Linked DNA regions of Kineococcus sp. NBC_00420. Each later gene encodes a partner of the first gene's protein in a complex. Links are inferred from orthologs where the notes say so. Each region holds a gene or a part of one and is shown on either strand. Other genes may lie near its edges. The genes, in order: uvrA and mfd.

The links.
Region 2: the proteins of uvrA (region 1) and mfd are in contact, whole or in part, in a crystal structure (PDB 4DFC), measured with the Escherichia coli proteins. The link is inferred for Kineococcus sp. NBC_00420 from one-to-one orthologs.

Annotation. Positions count from the first base shown.
Region 1 is NZ_CP107930.1:5,175,980-5,186,862, forward strand. What follows is about bases 407-3,817. They hold uvrA (excinuclease ABC subunit UvrA), read left to right. Parts: upstream 407-719; coding sequence 720-3,617; downstream 3,618-3,817. Other genes in these bases: OG218_RS25275 (MarR family winged helix-turn-helix transcriptional regulator), read right to left, coding at 407-496. In the rest of the region: more of OG218_RS25275, read right to left, coding at 1-406; OG218_RS25285 (protoporphyrinogen/coproporphyrinogen oxidase), read left to right, coding at 3,971-5,320; OG218_RS25290 (methyl-accepting chemotaxis protein), read right to left, coding at 5,348-6,952; OG218_RS25295 (ABC transporter substrate-binding protein), read left to right, coding at 7,144-8,013; OG218_RS25300 (hypothetical protein), read left to right, coding at 8,059-8,418; OG218_RS25305 (AAA family ATPase), read left to right, coding at 8,422-8,907; OG218_RS25310 (Smr/MutS family protein), read left to right, coding at 8,925-9,221; wecB (non-hydrolyzing UDP-N-acetylglucosamine 2-epimerase), read right to left, coding at 9,199-10,380; excinuclease ABC subunit UvrC, read left to right, coding at 10,561-10,883. UniProt on the Escherichia coli protein: The UvrABC repair system catalyzes the recognition and processing of DNA lesions. UvrA is an ATPase and a DNA-binding protein. A damage recognition complex composed of 2 UvrA and 2 UvrB subunits scans DNA for abnormalities.
Region 2 is NZ_CP107930.1:1,442,520-1,454,081, reverse strand. Bases 2,978-7,067 are described here. They hold mfd (transcription-repair coupling factor), read left to right. Parts: upstream 2,978-3,282; coding sequence 3,283-6,867; downstream 6,868-7,067. Other genes in these bases: OG218_RS07025 (Uma2 family endonuclease), read right to left, coding at 6,873-7,067; OG218_RS07035 (DUF4012 domain-containing protein), read right to left, coding at 2,978-3,120. Outside these bases: OG218_RS07055 (glycosyltransferase), read right to left, coding at 1-193; OG218_RS07050 (hypothetical protein), read right to left, coding at 268-540; OG218_RS07045 (hypothetical protein), read left to right, coding at 578-739; OG218_RS07040 (hypothetical protein), read right to left, coding at 808-1,158; more of OG218_RS07035, read right to left, coding at 1,312-2,977; more of OG218_RS07025, read right to left, coding at 7,068-7,415; OG218_RS07020 (MazG family protein), read left to right, coding at 7,497-8,147; OG218_RS07015 (ROK family protein), read left to right, coding at 8,158-9,105; eno (phosphopyruvate hydratase), read left to right, coding at 9,185-10,480; OG218_RS07005 (FtsB family cell division protein), read left to right, coding at 10,516-11,142; OG218_RS07000 (DUF501 domain-containing protein), read left to right, coding at 11,161-11,562. UniProt on the Escherichia coli protein: Couples transcription and DNA repair by recognizing RNA polymerase (RNAP) stalled at DNA lesions. Mediates ATP-dependent release of RNAP and its truncated transcript from the DNA, and recruitment of nucleotide excision repair machinery to the damaged site.

The DNA.
Region 1 (10,883 bases):
TCCCGCGCAACTGCTCGAGCTGGGTCGGGGAGAGCTGGTCGAAGAGATCACGCCGCACGGTCTCCACGTGGCCCGGAGCGGCCTGGGCGAGGGCGGCGAAACCCTCGTCGGTGAGGACGGCGAGGTATCCCCGGCCGTCGGTGGGGCAGGCTTCGCGACGGACCCAGCCCCGTTCCTCCATCCGGGCCACGGCGTGCGAGACGCGGCTGCGGGAGGACAACGAGGACTCCGCGAGCTCGCTCATGCGCAGCGAGCGGTCCGGGGCCTCCGAGAGGCGCACGAGCATCTCGTAGTACGTGAGGACGATCCCGGAGTCCTGCTGCAGCTGCCGGTCGAAGCGGTCCAGCAGCAGCTGCATGGTCGACAGGAACGTCCGCCAGGTCACCTGCTCGTCGTCGTCCAGCCACCGGGTGCCCTCGCCCGCCACCGGGCCCGGTTCGGCGTCCTGCGACGCGGTGGTGCTCTGGACCTCGATCAGCGTGCCGGATGGTGCCATGTCCCCAGCTTATGCAGCGCTTTCAACTACCGCGTCCGCCGATCGGTTGACCCCGAGGTGGGCGTTCGGCACGGACCGGGTCCCCGAACGCCGTCCGAACACCGCGGAGGCTCGTGTCGGAGGTGACGCCTAGGGTTGCCCCGTGGCCACTCGCTCTCCCTCTTCCAGCCCTCGTTCTCCGGGTACCCGCGCGAAGACCGCCGCCAGCGCGGCGACACGATCGGTGACCTCCGCCCGGGTGGCCAACGACCGTCTCGTCGTGCGCGGTGCCCGTGAGCACAACCTGAAGAACGTCTCCGTCGACCTGCCCCGGGACAGCCTCGTCGTCTTCACGGGCCTCTCGGGTTCGGGCAAGTCCTCGTTGGCCTTCGACACGATCTTCGCCGAGGGACAGCGCCGCTACGTCGAGTCGCTCTCGGCCTACGCCCGCCAGTTCCTGGGCCAGATGGACAAGCCCGACGTCGACTTCATCGAGGGGCTCTCCCCGGCCGTCTCGATCGACCAGAAGTCGACCTCGCGCAACCCCCGCTCCACCGTCGGCACGATCACCGAGGTCTACGACTACCTCCGTCTGCTCTACGCCCGCGCCGGACGTCCGCACTGCCCCGTCTGCGGGGAGCCGATCGGACGCCAGACCCCGCAGCAGATCGTCGACCAGCTGCTGGAGATGGCCGAGGGCACCCGCTTCCAGGTCCTCGCCCCGATGGTGCGCGACCGCAAGGGCGAGTACGCCGACCTCTTCCGCGAGCTGCAGACCAAGGGCTTCGCCCGCGCCCGCGTCGACGGCGAGGTCGTGGCCCTCGACAACCCGCCGACGCTGCAGAAGAAGCTCAAGCACACCATCGAGGTCATCGTCGACCGCCTCGTCCTCAAGGACGGGGTGAAGCGGCGCCTCACCGACTCCGTCGAGACGGCCCTCGTCCTCTCCGCCGGACTGCTGGTCGTGGACCTCGTCGACGTCGAGGGCCCCGAGGGGGAGCGTCGCTTCTCCGAGAAGATGGCCTGCCCCAACGAGCACCCGCTGGACATCGACGACATCGAACCGCGGAGCTTCTCCTTCAACGCCCCCTTCGGCGCCTGCCCGGAGTGCACCGGCATCGGCACCCAGCTCGAGGTCGACCCCGAGCTCGTCGTCCCCGACGAGGACCTCTCGCTCAACGAGGGCGCCATCGCGCCCTGGGCCAGCAGTTCCGCCGACTACTTCCAGCGGCTCATGACGGCGCTCGCGGCCGACCTCACCTTCTCGATGGACGTCCCGTGGCGGGCCCTGCCCAAGCGCGCCAAGGACGCGTTGCTGCGCGGCAAGGACCACGAGGTCCACGTCCGCTACAAGAACCGCTGGGGGCGCGAACGCTCGTACTCCACCGGCTTCGAGGGCGTCGTCGACTTCATCAAGCGCCGCCACGGCGAGACCGAGTCGGACATGAGCAAGGAGCGCTACGAGGGCTACATGCGCGAGACGCCGTGCCCGGTGTGCCACGGGGCCCGGCTCAAGCCCTCGATCCTCGCGGTGAAGGTCGGCGACCGCTCGATCTCCGAGGTCTGCGCGATGCCGCTCGACGAGTGCTCGACCTTCCTCAACGCCCTGCAGCTCTCGACGCGGGAGAAGCGGATCGCCGCGCAGGTCCTCAAGGAGATCCAGGCCCGGCTGGGGTTCCTCCTCGACGTCGGCCTCGACTACCTCTCGCTCGACCGCCCGGCGGGCACGCTCTCGGGCGGGGAGGCCCAGCGCATCCGGCTCGCGACGCAGATCGGTTCCGGCCTCGTGGGCGTCCTCTACGTCCTCGACGAGCCGAGCATCGGGCTGCACCAGCGCGACAACCGCCGCCTCATCGACACCCTGACCCGACTGCGCGACCTGGGCAACACCCTCATCGTCGTCGAGCACGACGAGGACACCGTCCGGGTGGCCGACTGGATCGTGGACTTCGGTCCGGGGGCGGGGGAGCGCGGTGGGGAGGTCGTGCACTCGGGCGACTTCAAGGGCCTGCTGGAGAACCCGCGCTCGCTCACCGGGCAGTACCTCTCCGGGGCCCGGGCCATCGAGGTCCCCGAGCAGCGCCGCCCGATCGACCCGGCCCGCAAGCTCGTGGTGACGGGGGCACGGCAGAACAACCTGCAGGACGTCACGGTCGAGTTCCCGCTGGGCTGCCTGGTCGGTGTGACGGGGGTGTCGGGGTCGGGGAAGTCGACCCTGGTCAACGACATCCTCTACACGGTCCTGGCCAACCAGCTCAACGGTGCCCGCCGGGTCCCGGGGCGGCACAAGGCCGTCAAGGGACTCGAGCACCTCGACAAGGTCGTGCACGTCGACCAGAGCCCGATCGGGCGCACGCCGCGCTCCAACCCGGCCACCTACACCGGTGTCTTCGACCACATCCGCAAGTTGTTCGCCTCCGCCCCGGAGGCCAAGCTGCGCGGCTACCAGGCCGGCCGGTTCTCCTTCAACGTCAAGGGCGGCCGCTGCGAGGCGTGCTCCGGCGACGGGACGCTGAAGATCGAGATGAACTTCCTCCCCGACGTCTACGTCCCGTGCGAGGTCTGCCACGGTGCGCGCTACAACCGCGAGACCCTCGAGGTGCACTTCAAGGGCAAGACCATCGCCGAGGTCCTCGACATGCCCATCGAGGAGGCCAAGGACTTCTTCGCGGCCGTCCCGGCGATCTCGCGGTTCATGACGACCCTCACCGAGGTCGGTCTCGGCTACGTCCGTCTCGGGCAGCCGGCGACGACGCTGTCGGGGGGCGAGGCCCAGCGGGTGAAGCTCGCCTCGGAGCTGCAGAAGCGCTCCAACGGCCGGACGATCTACGTCCTCGACGAACCCACCACGGGTCTGCACTTCGAGGACATCCGCCGTCTGCTCGGTGTCGTGCAGGGTCTCGTCGACAAGGGCAACAGCGTCCTGGTCATCGAGCACAACCTCGACGTCATCAAGTCCGCCGACTGGCTGGTGGACATGGGCCCCGAGGGCGGCAACGGCGGCGGCAAGGTCGTGGCCGAGGGCACTCCCGAGGACGTCGCGGCGAACCCGGACAGCTACACCGGCCAGTTCCTCGCCGAGGTGCTCAAGACCCCGACGGCAGCGACCACGACGTCGCGTCGGCGAGCCCGCGTGAGCTGAGCCCCGCCTGTGGGCGGCGGGTGATCGGGGCTGCTGAGTGCCCCGATCACCTACTCCCCGTGAAGGTCCGGTGCCCTCCTCGGCAACTGCCGGTCACCGTCGAGAACGCTTCGTGTTTCTCGCGCGCAGATCGGGGGTTTGCCGTCCCGACGGTCGTCCCGCCTGCCACACTCCTCGTGATCACGCACGGATTCCGGGGGGTCTCCGCGCGGCACCGACCTGGGGGGGGGGACGTTGAACGACACCGTGACCACGAGCACCGCACCGCCGCGGGGAGCCGCGGTCGAGGGACTCCTCACCGCGGGGACCACGGATCGTCTCGGGGAGAAGCACATGGGGCAGAGGAGTACGACGTGAGCGCGCTCGTCGTGGAGGGTGTGACCGGCCGCGCCGGCACCGACCAGCCGGTTGTCGTCATCGGGGCCGGTCCCGCGGGGCTGGCCGCCGCCGAGCACCTGCTGGACGCCGGGGCCCAGGTCGTGGTCGTGGACGGCGCCCCCGAGGTCGGTGGTCTGTCCCGCTCGATCGAGTTGTGGGGCCACCGCTTCGACCTCGGCCCGCACAGCTTCCGCTCCGACGCCCACCCGGAGTCGGTGACCCGGTGGCTGGACCTCGCCGGCGCCGTCGGCGGGGTGGAACGCACCCGGGCGCGGCGATCCGCCGTCTGGCGCGGACGCGTCGTGGGTTTCCCGCCCCGTCCCGGTCAGGTCCTGCGCACCGTCGGCGCCGGAGCCACGGCCCGCGCCGCCGGTGCCCGCCTCGCCGCGACGCTGAACCGCCGCGAACCCCGCACCCCCGTCGACGCCTACCAGGCGCTCGTCGCCAGCCACGGCCGCGCCGTCGTCGAGGAACTCCTCGCCCCCTACACGCGCAAGTACCTCGGGGCCCACCCCCGCGACCTGTCCCCGGCCTTCGCCGACGAGCTGCAGGGCACCCGCCGCGCCGGGGAGCGACCCGTCGAACTCCTCACCCCGAGCGAGGGGACCGGCGCCGTCTGGGACGAGCTGGCCCGTCGGCTGCGCGCCCGCGGCGCCCGGATCCTGCTCGGCACCACCGTGACCGGACTGAGCGCCACCGACGGCCGGGTCACCGCCGTCCGGGTGCGTGACACCTCGGCCGAGTTCTCGATCGCCGCCCGTGCCGTGGTCTCCAGCGTCCCCGCGCCCGTGCTGGTGCGGTGGCTCCCCGGTACCACCGCCCCGAGCGGCCCGTCGCTGCGCAGCCGCGACACCTACCTCGTCCACCTGCTCCTCGACGGTGACGTCGGCCAGGACAGCCACCACGTCACCGCCTGCGACGAGTCGCTGCGCGTCGGGCGCCTCTCCAACACCCGGGTCTGGCGGCCCGCCGCGTTCCGCGACGAACCCCGGACCGTCCTCTGCGCGGAGTTCTGGAGCTCCGGCGACGACGACCTGTCGGCCCGGACCGACCACGAGCTCGCCCAGCTCGCCATCGCGGAACTCCCCGCCTTCGGGGTGGACCGCGGTGTCCGCGTCCTCGACCACGACGTGCTCCGCCTGCCGCGCAGCGTGCCCGTGCCGACCCGCGGCGCCGAAGCGGCTCGCGCGCAGCTCGACGTCCAGCTCGACGCGTTCTCCAACCTCGCCCGGGTCGGACGCCACGGGCGCCACGACGGGATCGGGCCGGAGGACGCGCTGCTCGCGGGCCGCAGCATCAGCGCGCACGTCCTCACCACCGTCTGACGCACCCACGCGGCAGCGGTCGGGGACTCAGACTTGGAAGCTGCGGACCGCCTCGTCGAGGCGGGCGGCCGAGCGTGCGACCTGCTCGGCCGCGTCCGCCGTGCGCTGGGCATCACCCGTCGTGCGGTTCACGTCCTGCGCCATCCCCGTGATGGACCGGGTGACGTCGCTGGACCCGGCCGCGATCTCCTCGACGTTGCGGACCATCTCCCGCGTCGTCGCGGTCTGCTCCTCCACGGCGCTCGCGATCGTCGACTGGATCGCGCTGATGCGTTCCACGACCTCATCGATGCGCCCGATCGCGACGCTGGCCGCAGCCGCGTCCTGCTGCGCCGCAGCGATCTTCGCGACGATCGTCTCCGACGTGCGCGCCGACTCGGTGGCGAGCTCCTTCACCTCGCTGGCGACGACGGCGAACCCCTTGCCGTACTCCCCGGCGCGAGCGGCCTCGATGGTCGCGTTCAGGGCCAGCAGGTTCGTCTGCTCGGCGATGGAGGTGATGACCTTCACGATGTCGCCGATCTCCGCCGACGACCGGGCCAGGCCCTGGACCGTGCGGGCCGCGTCCCCGGACGCCGCGACGGCGTCGTGGGCGACCTGGCTGGCCTCCGTGGTCGCCGCCGCGATCTGGGCGATGGCCTGTTCCATCTCCGCGCTGGAGTCGGCGACGGAACGGATCGTCACCGAGATCTCCTCCGACGCCGCCGATCCCGCGTCGGCCTGGGACGCCGTCCCCGCGGCCCGGTCGCGCAGGTCACCGGAGACGCCGGTCAGGTCCGCCGCGGACGCCGTCAGCTCGTCGCTGGAGCGCGCGACCTGGGACAGCAGGCCCGACATCCGGTCCAGGGCGGTGTTCAACGCCAGGGTCATCCGCCCGATCTCGTCGTGACGACCCACCTCGCCGCGCTGGTCCAGGCGCCCGTCGGCCAGCGCTTCCAGCACCGTCACCGTCGCGCGCAACCGACGGCGCAACGACGTCACGACCGTGAGCGCGACCACCGCCAGCAGAGCGGCGACGACGGCGGCCGTGACCAGCGTCAGCAGCTGCGCCTTGCGCCGGGCGCCGTCCGCCGCGGTGATGGCCCCGGCGCGGGCGGTGGACGCCTGCTCGCGGATCTGCGGCAGTGCCGCGGCGACCTTCGTGGCCTGCGCGGTGAACGCGGGCACGGCCTCGCGGGCCGCGACCTGACCGGGGTCGGTGACGTCGTGGTTGGCGAGGGAGACGACCCGCTGGCCCAGCGTGACGAGCTGCTCGGACTCGGTCAGCAGCTGCTCGGCGGCTGCGCGCGTCTGCGGGTTGCCCGCCGCGGCCAGCTCGCGCAACGCGGCCCGGAGCGCGACGGCGTCGTCGCCCAGCGCGGACATCGCCGCCTGCCGGTCGGCGGCGTTCGCGGCCACCACCGACACCAGCACGTCCGCGCGCAGGGCGGCCTGCTGCGCGTCGACGGTCTCGGCCAGGGTGGCGGCCCGCTCGGCCCGCACCAGCGTGGTCCGGGCGGAGTCCTGGCCCGCCGAACCGACGAGGCCGATGGTGCCCACGGCAGCGACACCCACCAGGCCGGTGACCGCGAGCAGCGCGACCCGGGTGGCGAGACTCGTCGAACGGCGGGGGGCGGCGGTCGTGCTGGACATGCGGGGCTCCTGACCGGTCGGTGGGGACCAGACCCCACGAGGTTCGGCATCGGCGTCCCGTCGCGGTGACTGAACCGGTTGCGCCGAGGAAGCGACACCCGAACGGGTGAACGGGCCCACCGCCCCAGCTGCCGATGGACACAGCGGGGGCCCCACCGGGCCCCTTCGTCGCCGGAGTCCGAGGAGCCACCGTGCCCGCACCGCTGTCCCGATCCCGGGCGCTCACCGCCACGCTCGTCCTCGCGGCGACCCTGCCGGTCCTGGCCGGCTGCGGGGGAGACGCCTCCGCCACCGCCCCCGCGTCGACGGCCGCGGTCGACCTCCCCCTGCTCACGCCCGGGACGCTCACGGTGGCCACCGACGCCACCTACGCCCCGATGGAGTCGATGAACGGCACCGCGTTCACCGGCGCCGACATCGACGTGGTCACCGACCTGGCCCAGCGGATGGGCCTGAAGGTGACCTTCGTCCAGACCGGCTTCGACGACCTCATCGACACCGTCGGCGCGCACCGGGCCGACCTCGTCGTCTCCTCGATGACCGACCGCGCCGCCCGCCAGGAGAAGGTGGACTTCGTCGACTACTTCATCGCCGGCAGCCAGGCCATCGCCGCGGCCGGGAACCCCCTCGGCCTGGCCGCGCCCGACACCTGGTGCGGGCACACCGCGGCCGTCAACTCCGGTACCACCAACGGCGACCTCGTCGCCGCGCAGTCCGCGCTCTGCACCGCCGCCGGGAAACCCGCCGTGGCGATCGTCGACGTCCCCAACGGCAAGAGCGCGGACCGGGTCGCGGCGGGTGCCGCCGACTTCGGTGTCGAGGACTACCCCTCGGCCGTCGACCTCGTCACCACCTCGAGCGGGGCGCTCTCCCTGGCCGGGGACCCGTTGCAGGCGGCGCCCTACGGCCTGGGGTTCGCCAAGGACCGCAGTGACCTGCGCGACGCCGTCCAGGTCGCCCTCCAGCAGTCCATCGCCGCCGGCCGCTACGACGAGATTCTCAAGGCCCACGGCCTCGAGGCCGCCGCCCTGCGCACCACCGCGATCAACGGCGGCGCCTGAGGTCCGGGGCTCCGGGGCCCCGGGGGTGAGGCCTAGGCTGGGCCCGTGAACACGACGTGGTGGCGCACCCATCCGGTGGGGCAGCGGCTCCTGGCCGTCCTGGTCTGCGAGGTCCTCTACCTGGGTCTCCCGGGCCGCGGGGTCCTCGCCCTGGTCTGGTTCGCGCTGGACCTGTGGCTGCTGCACCGCATCCGGCGCAGCAGCGGTCTGGCCTGGATCGTGCTCCTCGCCCTCTCGGTCCTCGCCGGCGGCCTCGGGGTCGCCTCGCTCGTGGTGGTGGGGTTCGGGGTCGTGGCCCTGGCCGCCGTCGTGCTGAACGTCGCCGTCGCGGTCCTGCTCCTCACCCGTCCCGTCCGCGGCTGGGTCGCCCGCTCGGGGTTGATGTCGCTCCCGGGTGAGCACTGAGCGGTGGGTGTCCGCAACGTCCTCGTCGAAGGGGTCTCCGGCAGCGGCAAGACCTCGGTCTGCCGGGAGTTGCAGCGGCGCGGTCACCACGCCGTCAACGGCGACACCGAACTCGCGTACCAGGGGGACCCGGTAACCGGTGAGCCCACGACCGGTCACACCCACGACCACCACCTGTGGCGGGTGGACGCCGTACGGGTGCTGGTCGCGGACCGGAGCACCCCGGCCACCTTCTTCTGCGGGGGCTCGCGCAACCACGCGACGTTCCTCGACCTCTTCGACGCCGTCGTCGTCCTCGACCTCGACCGCGCGACCCTGATCGCCCGCCTCGCCGCGCGCGACGACGAGTTCGGCGGGCGGCCCGAGGAGCGCGAGCTCGTCCTGCGGGTGCACGCCACCGGGGAGGATCTGCCGCGCGACGCCGTCCGGATCGACGCGACGGCCCCGCTGTCGCGGGTCGTCGACGAGATCCTCCGCCACGCCGGCTGAGGCCTCATCCTGGTGGGGTGCTCTCCCTCGACCTGCACCCCGTCTTCCGCAGCGGCCGCGACATTGACAACGCCCTGCGCACGTTCCTGCTGCGGGCCGCCGCGAGCGGCGGACCGCAGGCGGAGATCGTGTGTGGCAAGGGGTCCGGGCAGCTGCGTGAGCGGGTGCTGACGTTCCTGACCCAGCCCCACGTCCGCCGGTTGCACGCGGGCGCGGCGCCCGACCCGCACAACCCGGGTCGGGTCCTGGTGCGCTTCGAGCGCGCGGTCGGTCGTCCGGTCAGTCGTCCGGTCAGTAGGGAGCGACCAGCTTGACGATCGACTCGACGATGACCCGGCTGGCCGACCCGTCGCCGTAGGGCGAGGGAACGTCCAGCAGCGCGCGCGGGTCCTCGGCCAGCGCGGAACGCACCGCGGCACCCAGGCGCAACCCGCCCGGGACCAGCGTGGCGAAGGTCCCCAGCACCTCCGGACGTTCGGTGGACCGGCGCAGCACGAGCAGCCGCTTCTTCAGGACGCTGACCTCCTCCTGCACGCCGCCGGAGTCGGAGACCACGAGGCGCGCCCGGTCCAGCAGCGTCAGGAACTCCGCCGGCGGCTGCGGCGCGATGGTCGTGAAGGCCTCGAGGAGGTCACCGAGGCCGTTGCCGCGCAGGCGGTCCAGCGTTCGCGGGTGGGCCGGGAAGACGACCTGCAGGCCCTCGGCGACGACGCCGCGCAGTTCGGCGAGGACCTGACGCAGGACGGCCGGGTTGTCGACGTTCTCCGGCTGGTGGAGCGTCAGGAGGAGGTGGTCGCCGCGGATCCCGAGGCCGGCGAGGATCCGGTCCTGCTCCTCCTGCGCCGGCAGCAGCTGCTGGACGGACTCCACCACGGTGTTCCCGGTCAGCAGGATCCGGTCGTCGGAGATCCCCTCGGCGCGCAGGTGCGCGACGGCGGCCGGGGTCGGGGCGCAGCAGAGGTCGGCCAGGTGGTCGATGGTGACGCGGTGGTGCTCCTCGGGCGTCCGCCGGTCGAAGCTGCGCAGACCGGCCTCGACGTGCACGAGCGGCAGGTCGGCGGCGTTCGCGGCCAGCGCGCCCGCCAGGGCGGCCGTCGTGTCGCCCTGCACGACGACGCAGGAGGGCCGGTGCCGCGCGAAGGTGGCGTCGAGCGCGGCCACCGCCGCCCCCAGCTGGTGACCGCGCGAGGTCCCGCCCACGCCCAGACCGAGCGGGGTGGTGGCGAAGCCGAGCTGGGCCGTGACGTCGGACCACATCGCGGCGTCGTGGTGCTGGCCGGTGTGCACGAGCAGTCCGGCCCCGCCGAGCCGGCGCACCACGTCGGCGAGCTTGATCGCCTCCGGGCGGGTACCGAGCACGACGGCGACCGGGCCGGGAGCGTCCTCGCCGACGGGGAACCCGAGCGGTCGCCGCAGGCCCCGCGGACGCTCGGGCGCGGGGAGGTCGGCGGAGCTCATCGTCGGGGTGGCCACGTACGGACGGTAGGCCGGTGGACACCCCCGGCGAGGTGCTTCCACCGCGATCCGGCGAGAGTTCACACCAACTGCGCACCCGTTGTCGCAGAACGTGTTCGGTCAGGAACGAAGCGTGCGTGAGGGACCACGAGGGACCACGAGGGGCCCGTGTCGGACCCGCGACCTAACCTCGTACCCGTGCCCGACCCCGCCACCTACCGCCCCAAGCCGGGGGAGATCCCGCTCGATCCCGGGGTGTACCGCTTCCGCGACCCCCAGGGCCGCGTGATCTACGTCGGCAAGGCCAAGAACCTGCGCGCCCGGCTCTCCAACTACTTCCAGGACCTCTCGGCCCTGCACCCGCGCACGATGACGATGGTCACCACCGCCGCCAGCGTCGAGTGGACCGTGGTCACCACCGAGGTCGAGGCCCTGCAGCTGGAGTACTCCTGGATCAAGGAGTTCGACCCGCGCTTCAACGTCAAGTACCGCGACGACAAGTCCTACCCCTACCTCGCCGT
Region 2 (11,562 bases), 3.7 Mb from region 1 along the record:
TCCCGCGCAACCAGCCGAGGTTCTCGCCCGGCGTCAGCACGACGCAGTCGGGGAACTCCGCGGGATCCAGGTCACCTCCGTTGTCGACGATCACCACCTCGACGAGCTCGGATTCACGGCGGCAATCAGCGACAGCTTGTCTGGTGACGTCCTGCTTGTGGAAGACGGGCATGACAACTGCGGCTCGCTGCATGTTCGAGTCCTTCAAGTCACTTGAGGCAAGATCTGATGACCCAACGTGGTCATGCTAGGTGGCGGCCCTCAAGATCAGCAAGAATCCTCCCGCAGCGGGGTGGCGGCCCAGGAGAACGTGCGGGCCGGCAGGGAACCGCGCTGCTGGCAGAGTCGCAGAGCGCCGGCGACGTCGGTGACGTCGGTGACGTCGGTGGTGTTCCCCTCGCCGGCGGCCACCCCGGAGGTGGTGGTGAGCTGGGCGAGGGGAACCGGGTCCCGTCGGCGGTGCTGAGCTCCGTGCCGTCCAGCCCCGTCGAGTACGCGACGGTCCCCGCGCGGCAGGTCACGCGGCAGGTCACGAGGCATTGGAAGTCCAGACTCTTCTCTGGCTAGAGGTAGCGGGTTGAGTGGCAGGACAGCGCCGCGCCCGCGGCGCCCGCCGGTCAGCGGTCCGGACCCTGTCGGGTGGATCCTCGTCGTCGCCTGCCTGGGAGGCATCGCCCGCGACCGCAACCAGGTCGACTGGCTGTTCCCGCAGGGTGTGGCCGCCCTGCCGGTCGGTTGAGCGCCCGAGAACGCCGAAGGGGCCGCCAGGATCTCCTGGCGGCCCCTTCGGCGTTGCTGCGGGTCAGCTCAGTGCGAGCGACCCGGCTTGCGACGGCTCGCGACGACCATCGCGGCGCCCCCCAGCACCAGGACGGTGCCGGCGGCGGCCCAGGGCAGGACGTCGGCGCCGGTGTAGGCCAGCTCGTCGTTGGAGTTGCCCACGGCGGCCGGGGTGGTGGAACGCGACGGGGTGGTGGAGCGCGACGGGGTCGTGGAACCCCCGGTGGTCGGGCTCGCCGAAGGCGTCACGACGTCCGACACGGTCGGCGTCGGGGTCGCCGGGGCGTAGTTGTCGGCGAAGGCCGCCCCGGAGGTGGCGCCGAGAGCGGCGACGGTCAGAACGCCGGCAGCAGCCAGCCGGGCGGTGGTCTTGCGCACGTGGTCCCCCCACTTTCGAATGCCCCGCAGAACCCAGTGATCGCGGAGCAGACTCCAGGATGACGGAACGTCACCCCTGTAGTCCAGTCAATCGGTCCATTCTCGGTCCGTGTTGCGACGAGAGTGACCACTTCTACACGTTCGGGTGAACCCTCACGGAGTACAGCTACCGGTAGTGAGGGTCGGCGCGGTTGCGGTGCTGGGTCCCGTGACCGTCCGCGGGAGGGCGTCGGCCGCACCGCTCAGCTCCCACCTCACGACCACCGGCGCACCCGGGGGGACGTCGACGGTCAGGCGCACCAGCCGCCAGCCCTCCTCGCCGTCCACCGCGGTCCCGACCACCTGGCCGTCCACCGTCACCCGGTCCAGACCGACCCACGGCGCGACCCAGAACGACACCGTGTCCTGCGCGGTGCGCTTGCCGATCGCCGAGCGGGCCGTCGCGTTGGCGACGTAGGCCGGGATCGTCTCGGGCACCGTGTTCGTCAGGGTCAGCTGCACCGAGGAGGTCGCCGAGCCGACCTTCGCGCACGGCGCGGAGACCTCGACCGCCGGCTGCAACCAGAAGTCCAGCTTGGACGGTTCGGTGTTCGTCAGCCCGATCCGGGCCACCGGTCCGGCGCTCGCCGGGTCGCCCAGCACCCCGGCGACCCCCGCCGCGACGAGCGCGTCCTGTTCCTGCGCCCGGGAGGACCACACCGCGAGGTGTCCGGAGTCGATCGCGGTGCGGGCCCCGTCCAGGGCCGTCGTCGACAGTCCGTCGGAGAGCACGGCCTCGAACGCGGCGGCCGAGGTCGCCGCCAGGAACGCCTTGCGGGCGTCGTTGTCGGCGCCGTACGTGACGTAGGCGTCGTACATCAGGGTCTTGGAGATGTCCGCGGTGGCGACGTCCCCGAACGGGCCGAGCCCCAGCGCGGCGTGGTCGGGGCCCAGCAGCTGGCCGAGCCCGACCGGGTCCACGAAGACGACGACGTCGGGGGTGGGGAGCCCGCCGTCGGTGAAGAGCGACGAGGTGAGGACACCCGCCTCGTCGGCGCTGCCCCCCGCGGTGACGTTCTGGATGATCGCCGCGTCCTGCCCGTAGAGGGCCGCGAACTCCGTACCGACCGCGGAGACGTCCGCGCGGGCGTCGTAGAGCTCGGCGTCGGTACCGGTCCGGGTGAGCGAGATCTTGCCGTGGTCCACGGTGAGGTAGGCGTAGGCGCCCACGATGCCCTGCACCGGCCGGATCTCCGCGGGGTTGGTGAAGGCCACGAGGAAGGTCCGCGCGCCGTCCGCCCCCAGCAGGGAGGGCAGCTGCGGCAGCACCTCCGCCGCGGTGTCCAAGGGGCCGGCGACGTCGTCGAGCTGCCGGGAGACCGGTTCGAGGCGGTCCGCGATGACGCCCAGCACCGCGGCGCTGTCGCCTTCGGCCAGCGCCGTCCGCGCGGCGGCGACCCGAGCCTGGTAGTCGGTGACGATCGGCGTCAGCTCCGCGATCGCGGCGACGTTCACCGTCTGGTCCGCCGAGACGAGACCGTCGCCGACGACCGCCTCGGCGCTCCCGAGGGCGTCCGGCAGCGGCTCGGTGAGCAGGGCCGCGGCGTGCGCGCCGCCGCGGACGGCCGCCAGCTGGGCTCCGAGCCAGGGGAGGTGCTCGGCGAGGCGGTAGGGGAGCTGACCGGTGGCCCGGTCCGCGGCGGCCGCGTCGTCCTTGACCCCCTCCGCGCGCTCCTGCGCGCCGGCGAAGTCCTTGTCGCGCACCTGCCGCTCCAGGGCGGGGGCGGCGTCGGCGACCTTCTGCAGGGACCGGCCGGCCTGCACACCGGCGACGGCGACCGCGACGGCCCAGGCCAGGAGGAGCAGGACCAGGACGCCGAGCACGATCCGCAGCGGGCGCCGCCGCCGGCCGCGGCCCTCCCGGGGCAGTGCGCGGCGGGTCGGCGACGGCTCGTCGGGGGACTGCTCGGAGTAGCCGGACACGCCGCGACAGTAGCGAGTGCGGCTGCGCGGCCGGTCCGGCGACGCTCACGGAGGGCTCGTGTCGGAGGGCGGACGTAGGCTGGCCGCACCCCTCCCACCCCGAACTTCCCCGCGAAGACCTCCCCGCACAACCCCCCCCGCACCTGAAGACACGGAGTGTTCGTGAGCCTCAACGGCCTGCTCGACGTCCTGCGCACCGAATCCGCTGTCCGCGCCGCCGTCGAGACCGCGCACGAGGGCGGGAGTTCCGCGCTCGACGTCGTCGCCCCCCTCGGGGTCCGCCCCGCGCTGATCGCGGCCTTCGCCGCCGAACGCCCGCTCCTCGTCGTCACCGCGACGGGCCGCGAGTGCGAGGACATGGTCACCTGGCTGCGGTGCTACCTGCCGGCCGACCAGGTCGCGGAGTTCCCGGCCTGGGAGACGCTGCCGCACGAACGGCTCTCCCCGCGCAGCGACACGGTCGCCCAGCGCCTCGCCGTGCTCCGCCGCCTCGCCCACCCCTCCCCGGACGACCCGACGACGGGGGAGGTCCGTGTCGTCGTCGCCCCCGTGCGCGCCGTGCTGCAGCCGCTGGTCAAGGGCCTCGCCGACCTCGAACCCGTCCGGCTGCGGGCCGGTGACGACGCCGGCCTGGACGCCTCCGTCGCGGCGCTCGCGGCCGCCGCCTACGCGCGCGTGGACATGGTGGAGCGGCGCGGCGAGTTCGCCGTGCGCGGTGGCATCCTCGACGTCTTCCCCCCCACGCGGCCGCACCCGCTGCGCGTGGAGTTCTTCGGCGACGAGGTCGAGGAGGTCCGCTCCTTCTCCGTGGCCGACCAGCGAACCCTCGAGGTCGAACCCGACGGGGTGTGGGCCCCGCCGTGCCGGGAGCTCCTCCTGACGCCCCTGGTCCGCGAACGCGCCCGGGCCCTGATGGAGACCCTGCCCGGCGCGGCTGACGTCCTGGCCAAGATCGCCGAGGGGATCGCGGTCGAGGGCATGGAGTCGCTGGCCCCGGCCCTGGTCGACGGGATGGAACCGCTGCTCGACGTGCTGCCCGCGGGCACCCACGTCGTGCTGGCCGACCCCGAGAAGGTCCGCTCCCGCGCCCACGACCTCGTGGCGACCGGGGCGGAGTTCCTCGACGCCGCCTGGATGAACGCCGCCGCCGGTGGGGCGACCCCGGTCGACCTGGGCTCCTCTTCCTTCGCGACGCTGGCCGAGGTCCGCGGCCACGCCGAGCTCACCGGCCGTCCCTGGTGGTCGATCACCTCGCTGGACTCCGACGGGGACCTGCGCGACCTCGAGGACGTCCGGATCCTGCGCGTCGCCGCCCGCGACGTCACCGGCTACCGCGGCGAGACGGAGAAGGCGCTCGGGGAACTGCGTGACCTCGCCTCCGCGGGCTGGCGCATCGTCGTGACGACGGAGGGACACGGCCCCGCGAAGCGTCTCGTCGAGATGCTCTCCGGCGAGGACGTCCCGGCCCGCCTCGTCGACGACCTCCTCGAGGAACCCGCGCCGTCGATCGTGACGGTCACGACCGCCACCGTCGAGCACGGGTTCGTCGCGGAGACGTTGAAGACCGCACTGGTCACCGAAGCCGACATCACCGGCGTGGGCGGGCAGTCCACCAAGGACATGCGGCGGATGGCCCCGCGTCGTCGCCGCAACGCCGTCGACCCGCTCGCCCTGCGTCCCGGCGACTTCGTCGTGCACGAACAGCACGGCGTCGGCCGGTTCATCGAGATGGTGCAGCGGACGATCCAGGGCGCGACGCGGGAGTACCTCGTCCTCGAGTACGCGCCGAGCAAGCGCGGCCAGCCCGGGGACCGCCTGTTCGTCCCCTCCGACACCCTCGACCAGGTCACCAAGTACACCGGTGGTGAGGCGCCGACGCTGTCCAAGATGGGCGGTTCGGACTGGTCGAAGACGAAGAACAACGCCCGCCGGGCGGTCAAGCAGATCGCCGGCGACCTCATCAAGCTGTACTCGGCCCGGATGGCGACCAAGGGCTACCAGTTCGGCCCCGACACCCCGTGGCAGCGCGAGCTCGAGGACGCCTTCCCCTACGTCGAGACGCCGGACCAGCTGGCCAGCATCGACGAGGTCAAGGCCGACATGATGAAACCGGTGCCGATGGACCGCCTCATCTGCGGTGACGTCGGGTACGGCAAGACGGAGATCGCGCTGCGCGCCGCGTTCAAGGCCGTGCAGGACGGCAAGCAGGTCGCCGTCCTGGTGCCGACGACGCTGCTGGTGCAGCAGCACTTCAAGACCTTCGCCGAGCGCTTCGCCCAGTTCCCCGTCGTTGCGAAGCCGTTGTCGCGCTTCACCCCGGGCAAGGAGGCGAAGGAGACGATCGCCGGCCTGGCCGACGGTTCCGTCGACATCGTCATCGGTACCCACCGCCTGCTCAGCGGCGAGATCCAGTTCAAGGACCTCGGCCTCGTGGTGGTCGACGAGGAACAGCGCTTCGGCGTCGAGCACAAGGAGGCGTTGAAGACGTTGCGCACCAACGTCGACGTGCTGGCGATGAGCGCGACGCCGATCCCGCGCACGCTCGAGATGGCCGTGACGGGCATCCGCGAGATGTCGACGCTGGCGACCCCGCCGGAGGAACGCCACCCGGTCCTGACCTACGTCGGGGGCCAGGAGGAGAAGCAGATCACCGCGGCCATCAAGCGGGAACTCCTGCGCGAGGGCCAGGTGTTCTACGTCCACAACCGGGTGCAGTCCATCGAGCGCACCGCGGCCCGGCTGAAGGAGCTCGTCCCCGAGGCGCGGATCGCGACCGCGCACGGGCAGATGGGCGAGCACCGCCTCGAACAGGTCGTCGTCGACTTCTGGGAGAAGCGCTTCGACGTCCTGGTCTGCACGACGATCGTCGAGACCGGTCTCGACATCTCCAACGCGAACACGCTCATCGTGGAACGCGCGGACGCCATGGGTCTCTCCCAGCTGCACCAGCTGCGCGGCCGGGTCGGGCGCGGCCGGGAACGGGCCTACGCCTACTTCCTGTTCCCGCCGGAGAAGCCCCTCACCGAGACCGCGCACGACCGGCTCGCGACGATCGCCCAGCACACCGACCTCGGGTCGGGGATGGCGGTGGCGATGAAGGACCTCGAGATCCGCGGGGCCGGGAACATGCTCGGCGGTGAGCAGTCCGGGCACATCGCGGGGGTCGGTTTCGACCTCTACATGCGGATGGTGGCCGACGCCGTCGCCGACGCGCGCAACCAGGTGTCGGGGGCCGGGAGCGACGAGGAACCGGAACCCACCGAGGTCAAGATCGAGCTGCCCGTGGACGCACACGTGCCGCACGACTACGTGCCCTCGGAGCGGCTGCGTCTCGACGCCTACCGGCGGATGGCCGCGGCGAACTCCGACACCGACCTCGTCGAACTGCACGCGGAACTCGTCGACCGCTACGGCAACCCGCCGCAGCCGGTCCTCAACCTGTTCGAGGTGGCGAAGTTCCGCATCGCCGCCCGCAAGGCCGGGCTGCGCGAGGTGTCCCTGCAGGGCAAGCAGGTCCGGTTCGCGCCGATCGACCTGCCGGAGTCGCGCGAACTGCGCCTGAAGCGGCTCTACCCGGGGACGCTGCTCAAGCCCGCGTTGTCGGTGGCGCTGGTGCCGGCGCCGATGACCGCGCGGATCGGGGGCAAGCCGTTGCGCGACGCGGAGATGCTGACCTGGGCGACGGAGTTCGTGAACTCCGTGCTGCTGGACCAGCCGGCGGCGGTGGCGGCGGCCAACGCGCGCTGACCGGTCTAGGGCAGGAGGGCGGTCACGTCGATCGTCAACGAGGCGGGTCCGAAGGACAGCGGGACGGCGGCATCGCCGTCCCGCAGGACGCGATCGGCCCGGAAGACCCCGCTGTCGTCGAGGACGTGGACGCTGAGCGTGCGCTCCCGCGGGTCGACGATCCAGTAGTTCGGCAGCCCGGCCGCGGCGTACTTGGCCATCTTCAGCAGCAGGTCGTCGCTGCGGTTGGTCGAGAGCACCTCGACGACGAGTGCCGGAATATTGGTGAAGCGCTTCGTGCCCGTCTCGTCCTCACGAGCCCAGACCATGACGTCGGGGATGAATTCATCCCTCGCCGGCTTCCATGCCCAGGCGAAGATGGCGCGGTGGGTTGGCGGCAGCACCGCTCGCAGCATCACCACCAAGGCGAGGGAGATGTCCTGGTGGTCCAGGTCAGGGCTGGGCGTCACGATGGCGACTCCGTCGATGTACTCACGGCAGGGATCTTCCGGCAGGGCGTCGAACTGCTCCCACGACATGGGCTCGCCAGCAGGGAGTGGTGTGGCCACGGTCATCACGCTCGCCTCCTCAGGCCGTCGACACGAGTGTAGGTCGGCCACCTACCTCGGTGCACTCGTATCGTGCAGCCCATGAGCGAGACCCCGGCCGGATCCCGACTCCTCGACCTCGTCGCCGTCATGGACCGCCTCCGCTCGCCCGGCGGCTGCCCGTGGGACGCGCAGCAGACCCACGTGAGCCTGCTGAAGTACCTCGTCGAGGAGAGCTACGAGGTCGTCGACGCCGTCGAGAACGGGACGCGGGAGGAACTGCGGGACGAACTGGGGGACCTGCTGCTGCAGGTCGTCTTCCACGCCCGCGTCGCGCAGGAGTCCACCGACGAGCCGTTCGACATCGACGACGTCGCGGCGGCCATCGTCAGCAAGCTCGAACGCCGCCACCCGCACGTCTTCGCCGGCGAGGCCGTCGCCGAGGACCTGCAGGCGGGGTGGGACGCGATCAAGGCGACCGAGAAGGCGCGCGAGAGCGTGCTGGACGGCATCCCGTCGTCGCTGCCGGCGCTGGCCCGCGCCGACAAGGTCCTGGGGCGGCTCCAGCGCAACGGGCTGGACGAGACGGTCCCCGACGAGGGTGGGGACGAGGAGTCGTTCGGCCGGGAACTGCTGGACCTGGTCCGCCGCGCCCACGCGTCCGGGGTGGACCCGGAGGCGGCGCTGCGCACGGCCACCCGGCGGCTGGAGACGGCCGCACGGGCGGCCGAGCGCGCGCCGGCCTCTCGGTAGGGTCCCCGACGTGACGAACGTGCTGGCCATCGACATCGGCGGGACGAAGATCGCCGCAGGCCTCGTCGGGGACGACGGGACCGTGCGGCTGGATCGTGAGGTGCCCACCGACCAGACGAGCGCGAGCGCCGTCGCGTCGGCGCTGGAGGGCCTGGTCACCGACGTCCTGCGCTCGGCCCGGGAGCAGGGCCTCGAGGTGGCCGACGTCGTCGGCGTCGGGTCCGCCGGTCCCGTCGACACCGTGAGCGGCACCGTGCACCCCGTGAACATCGTCTCGTTGCGGGGTTTCCCGCTCGTCGAGCACGTCGCCCGGACCGCGTCGGACGTGCTGGGCCGCAGCGTCTCCGCCGCGCTGGCGCAGGACGGGCAGTGCTTCGCCGCGGCCGAGCAGTGGATCGGTGCCGCCGAGGGGTCGCGCTCGATGATGGGTGTCGTCGTGTCCACGGGCATCGGCGGCGGGATCGTCCTGGACGGCCGCATCCTGTCCGGCAAGACCGGCAACGCCGGGTTCATCAGCCACGTCGGGGTCGTCTTGGACGGGGAACTGCTGCCCGGCTCGGGCGCCCACGGGGTCGTGGAGTCCTACGCCAGCGGACCCGCGATGGTCCGCGCCGCCCTGGCCCGGGGCTGGCGCGCGGGCGAGCAGGTCGACGCGAAGGTCCTCACCACCGACGCCCGGGCCGGCGACCCGATCGCCGTCGACGTCATCGCCCGCGGGACCCGCGCCCTGGCGTCGGCGTTCCTGTCCACCGCGGCGCTCTTCGACCTCGAGGACGTCGTCGTCGGCGGGGGAGTGGCCTCGGCCGGTGACGTCCTGATGGAGCCGCTGCGCCGCGCCTACGCCGAGCTCGCCGTCTACCCGCACCTCGCCGACGTGCGGATCAGCGCGTCCGCGTTGCCCCGGATGTCCGGTCTCGTCGGGGCGGGTCGGCTGGGGTGGCAGACGCTCTCGCGGTGATCACCGTCCGAGCCACTAGGCTCGGACCGCAAAGCCCTGAACACGTCGTCGAGCATGTCGAGCATTACGAGGAGTGCGTGTGGCCACCATCGAGGCCGTCGGAGCCCGCGAGATCCTGGATTCGCGCGGAAACCCCACCGTCGAGGTCGAGGTCCTCCTCGACGACGGCACGTTCGCCCGGGCGGCGGTGCCGTCGGGCGCCTCCACCGGCGCCTACGAAGCCAACGAACGTCGGGACGGCGACAAGGGTCGCTACCTGGGCAAGGGCGTCGAGCAGGCCGTCGAAGCCGTCATCGAGGAGATCGGGCCGGCGCTCGTCGGTCACGACGCCCACGAGCAGCGGATCATCGACCGGGTCATGCTCGACCTGGACGGCACCCCCACCAAGAGCCGCCTCGGCGCGAACGCCATCCTCGGTGTCTCCCTCGCCGTCGCGAAGGCCGCCGCCTCGGCCGCGGACCTGCCGCTGTTCCGCTACCTCGGTGGCCCGAACGCGCACGTCCTGCCCGTGCCGATGATGAACATCGTCAACGGTGGTGCGCACGCCGACACCGGCGTCGCCATCCAGGAGTTCATGATCGCCCCGATCGGTGCGTCGTCCTTCCGCGAGGCGCTGCGCTGGGGTGCGGAGACCTACCACGCGCTCAAGGCCGTCCTCAAGGAGCGCGGTCTTTCGACCGGCCTGGGTGACGAGGGCGGCTTCGCCCCCGACCTGCCCAGCAACAAGGACGCCCTCGACCTGATCGTCGAGGCCATCGGCAAGGCCGGCTACACCGCCGGTTCCGACATCGCGCTCGCGCTCGACGTCGCCGCGACCGAGTTCTACGGCACGGACGGCTACGACTTCGAGGGCTCGAAGCGTTCCGCGGAGTGGATGACCGGCTACTACGAGGGCCTCGTGTCCGAGTACCCGCTGGTCTCCATCGAGGACCCGCTCTCCGAGGACGACTGGGACGGCTGGGTGCACATCAACAACGCCCTCGGCGGCAAGATCCAGCTCGTGGGCGACGACCTGTTCGTCACCAACCCGGAGCGTCTGCAGAAGGGCATCGACCTCGGCGCGGGGAACTCGATGCTGGTCAAGGTGAACCAGATCGGTTCGCTCACCGAGACCCTCGACGCCGTGGACCTGGCCCACCGCAACGGTTTCAGCACCATGATGAGCCACCGTTCGGGCGAGACCGAGGACACCACGATCGCCGACCTGGCCGTCGCCGTGGGCTCGGGTCAGATCAAGACCGGCGCCCCGGCCCGTTCCGAGCGCGTCGCCAAGTACAACCAGCTCCTGCGCATCGAGGAGGAGCTCGACGACGCCGCGGTCTACGCCGGCGCCAAGGCCTTCCCGCGCTCGGCCGCCTTCACCGGGCGCGCCTGACCGGATACCGGCAGGACACGGGAGAAGCTGGACCCATGGGTTCGCGACGACCGACTGCGCCTCGCGGCCCCCGCTCGGGCGGGACCGCGGGGCGCAGTGCTGCCTCCCGCCCCGGTCGGGGTCCGGGCAGCACCCGCCGCGCGGCCGGCGCCGCACCGGCCACCCGTCCCGCCGCCGCCGCCCGCGGTCGCAGCGGGGCCACGATGTCGGCGGCCGAGCGGCGGCGCACCCGCGGTCCGCGCGTCCTCGTGCTCTCCGTCGTCGCGCTGCTGCTCGCGATCTTCCTCGTGCCCAGCCTGCAGAAGTGGCTCGAGCAGCGGTCCGAGATCGGCCGGCTGAACGCGCAGATCTCCCAGCAGCAGACCGACCTCAGCGCCGCGCAGGCCCAGGAGCAGCGCTGGAAGGACGACGCCTACGTCATCACCCAGGCGCGCGAGCGGCTGCGGTTCGTGATGCCCGGCGAGGTCCCCTACGCCGTCGACGGTTCGACCGACGCCGACGAGGTACCACCGCAGCAGGCCGCGACGACGGTGCCGAAACCCTCCGCCGCCTGGTACGAGAACATCTGGGAGTCGTTGCGCCTGGCGGGCAACCCCGACAACGCCGCCCCGGTCAAGACGCCGGGACTCTCCGGCAGTTCCAGCTCCACCACCTCGAAGTGAGCCCGAAGTGAGATCGTCGTGACCGGTTCCACCCCCGCCACCCAGGCCGACCTGGACAGCATCGCCGAACGCCTGGGCCGGGTCCCGCGGGGAGTGGTCGCCATCGCCCACCGCTGCCGGTGCGGCCGCCCCGACGTCGTCGAGACCGCTCCGCGACTGCCCGACGGCACCCCGTTCCCCACGACGTACTACCTCGTCGACCCGACCGCCGCGGGTGCCATCAGCACCCTGGAGGCGGAGGGCGTCATGCGCGAGATGAGCGAGCAGCTCGCCGCCGACCCCGACCTCGCCACCGCCTACGCCGCCGCCCACGAGGACTACCTGCGCCGCCGTGCCGCTCTCGGCGACGCCGACGTCCCGGAGATCGAGGGCATCTCCGCCGGGGGGATGCCCTCGCGGGTGAAGTGCCTGCACGCCCTC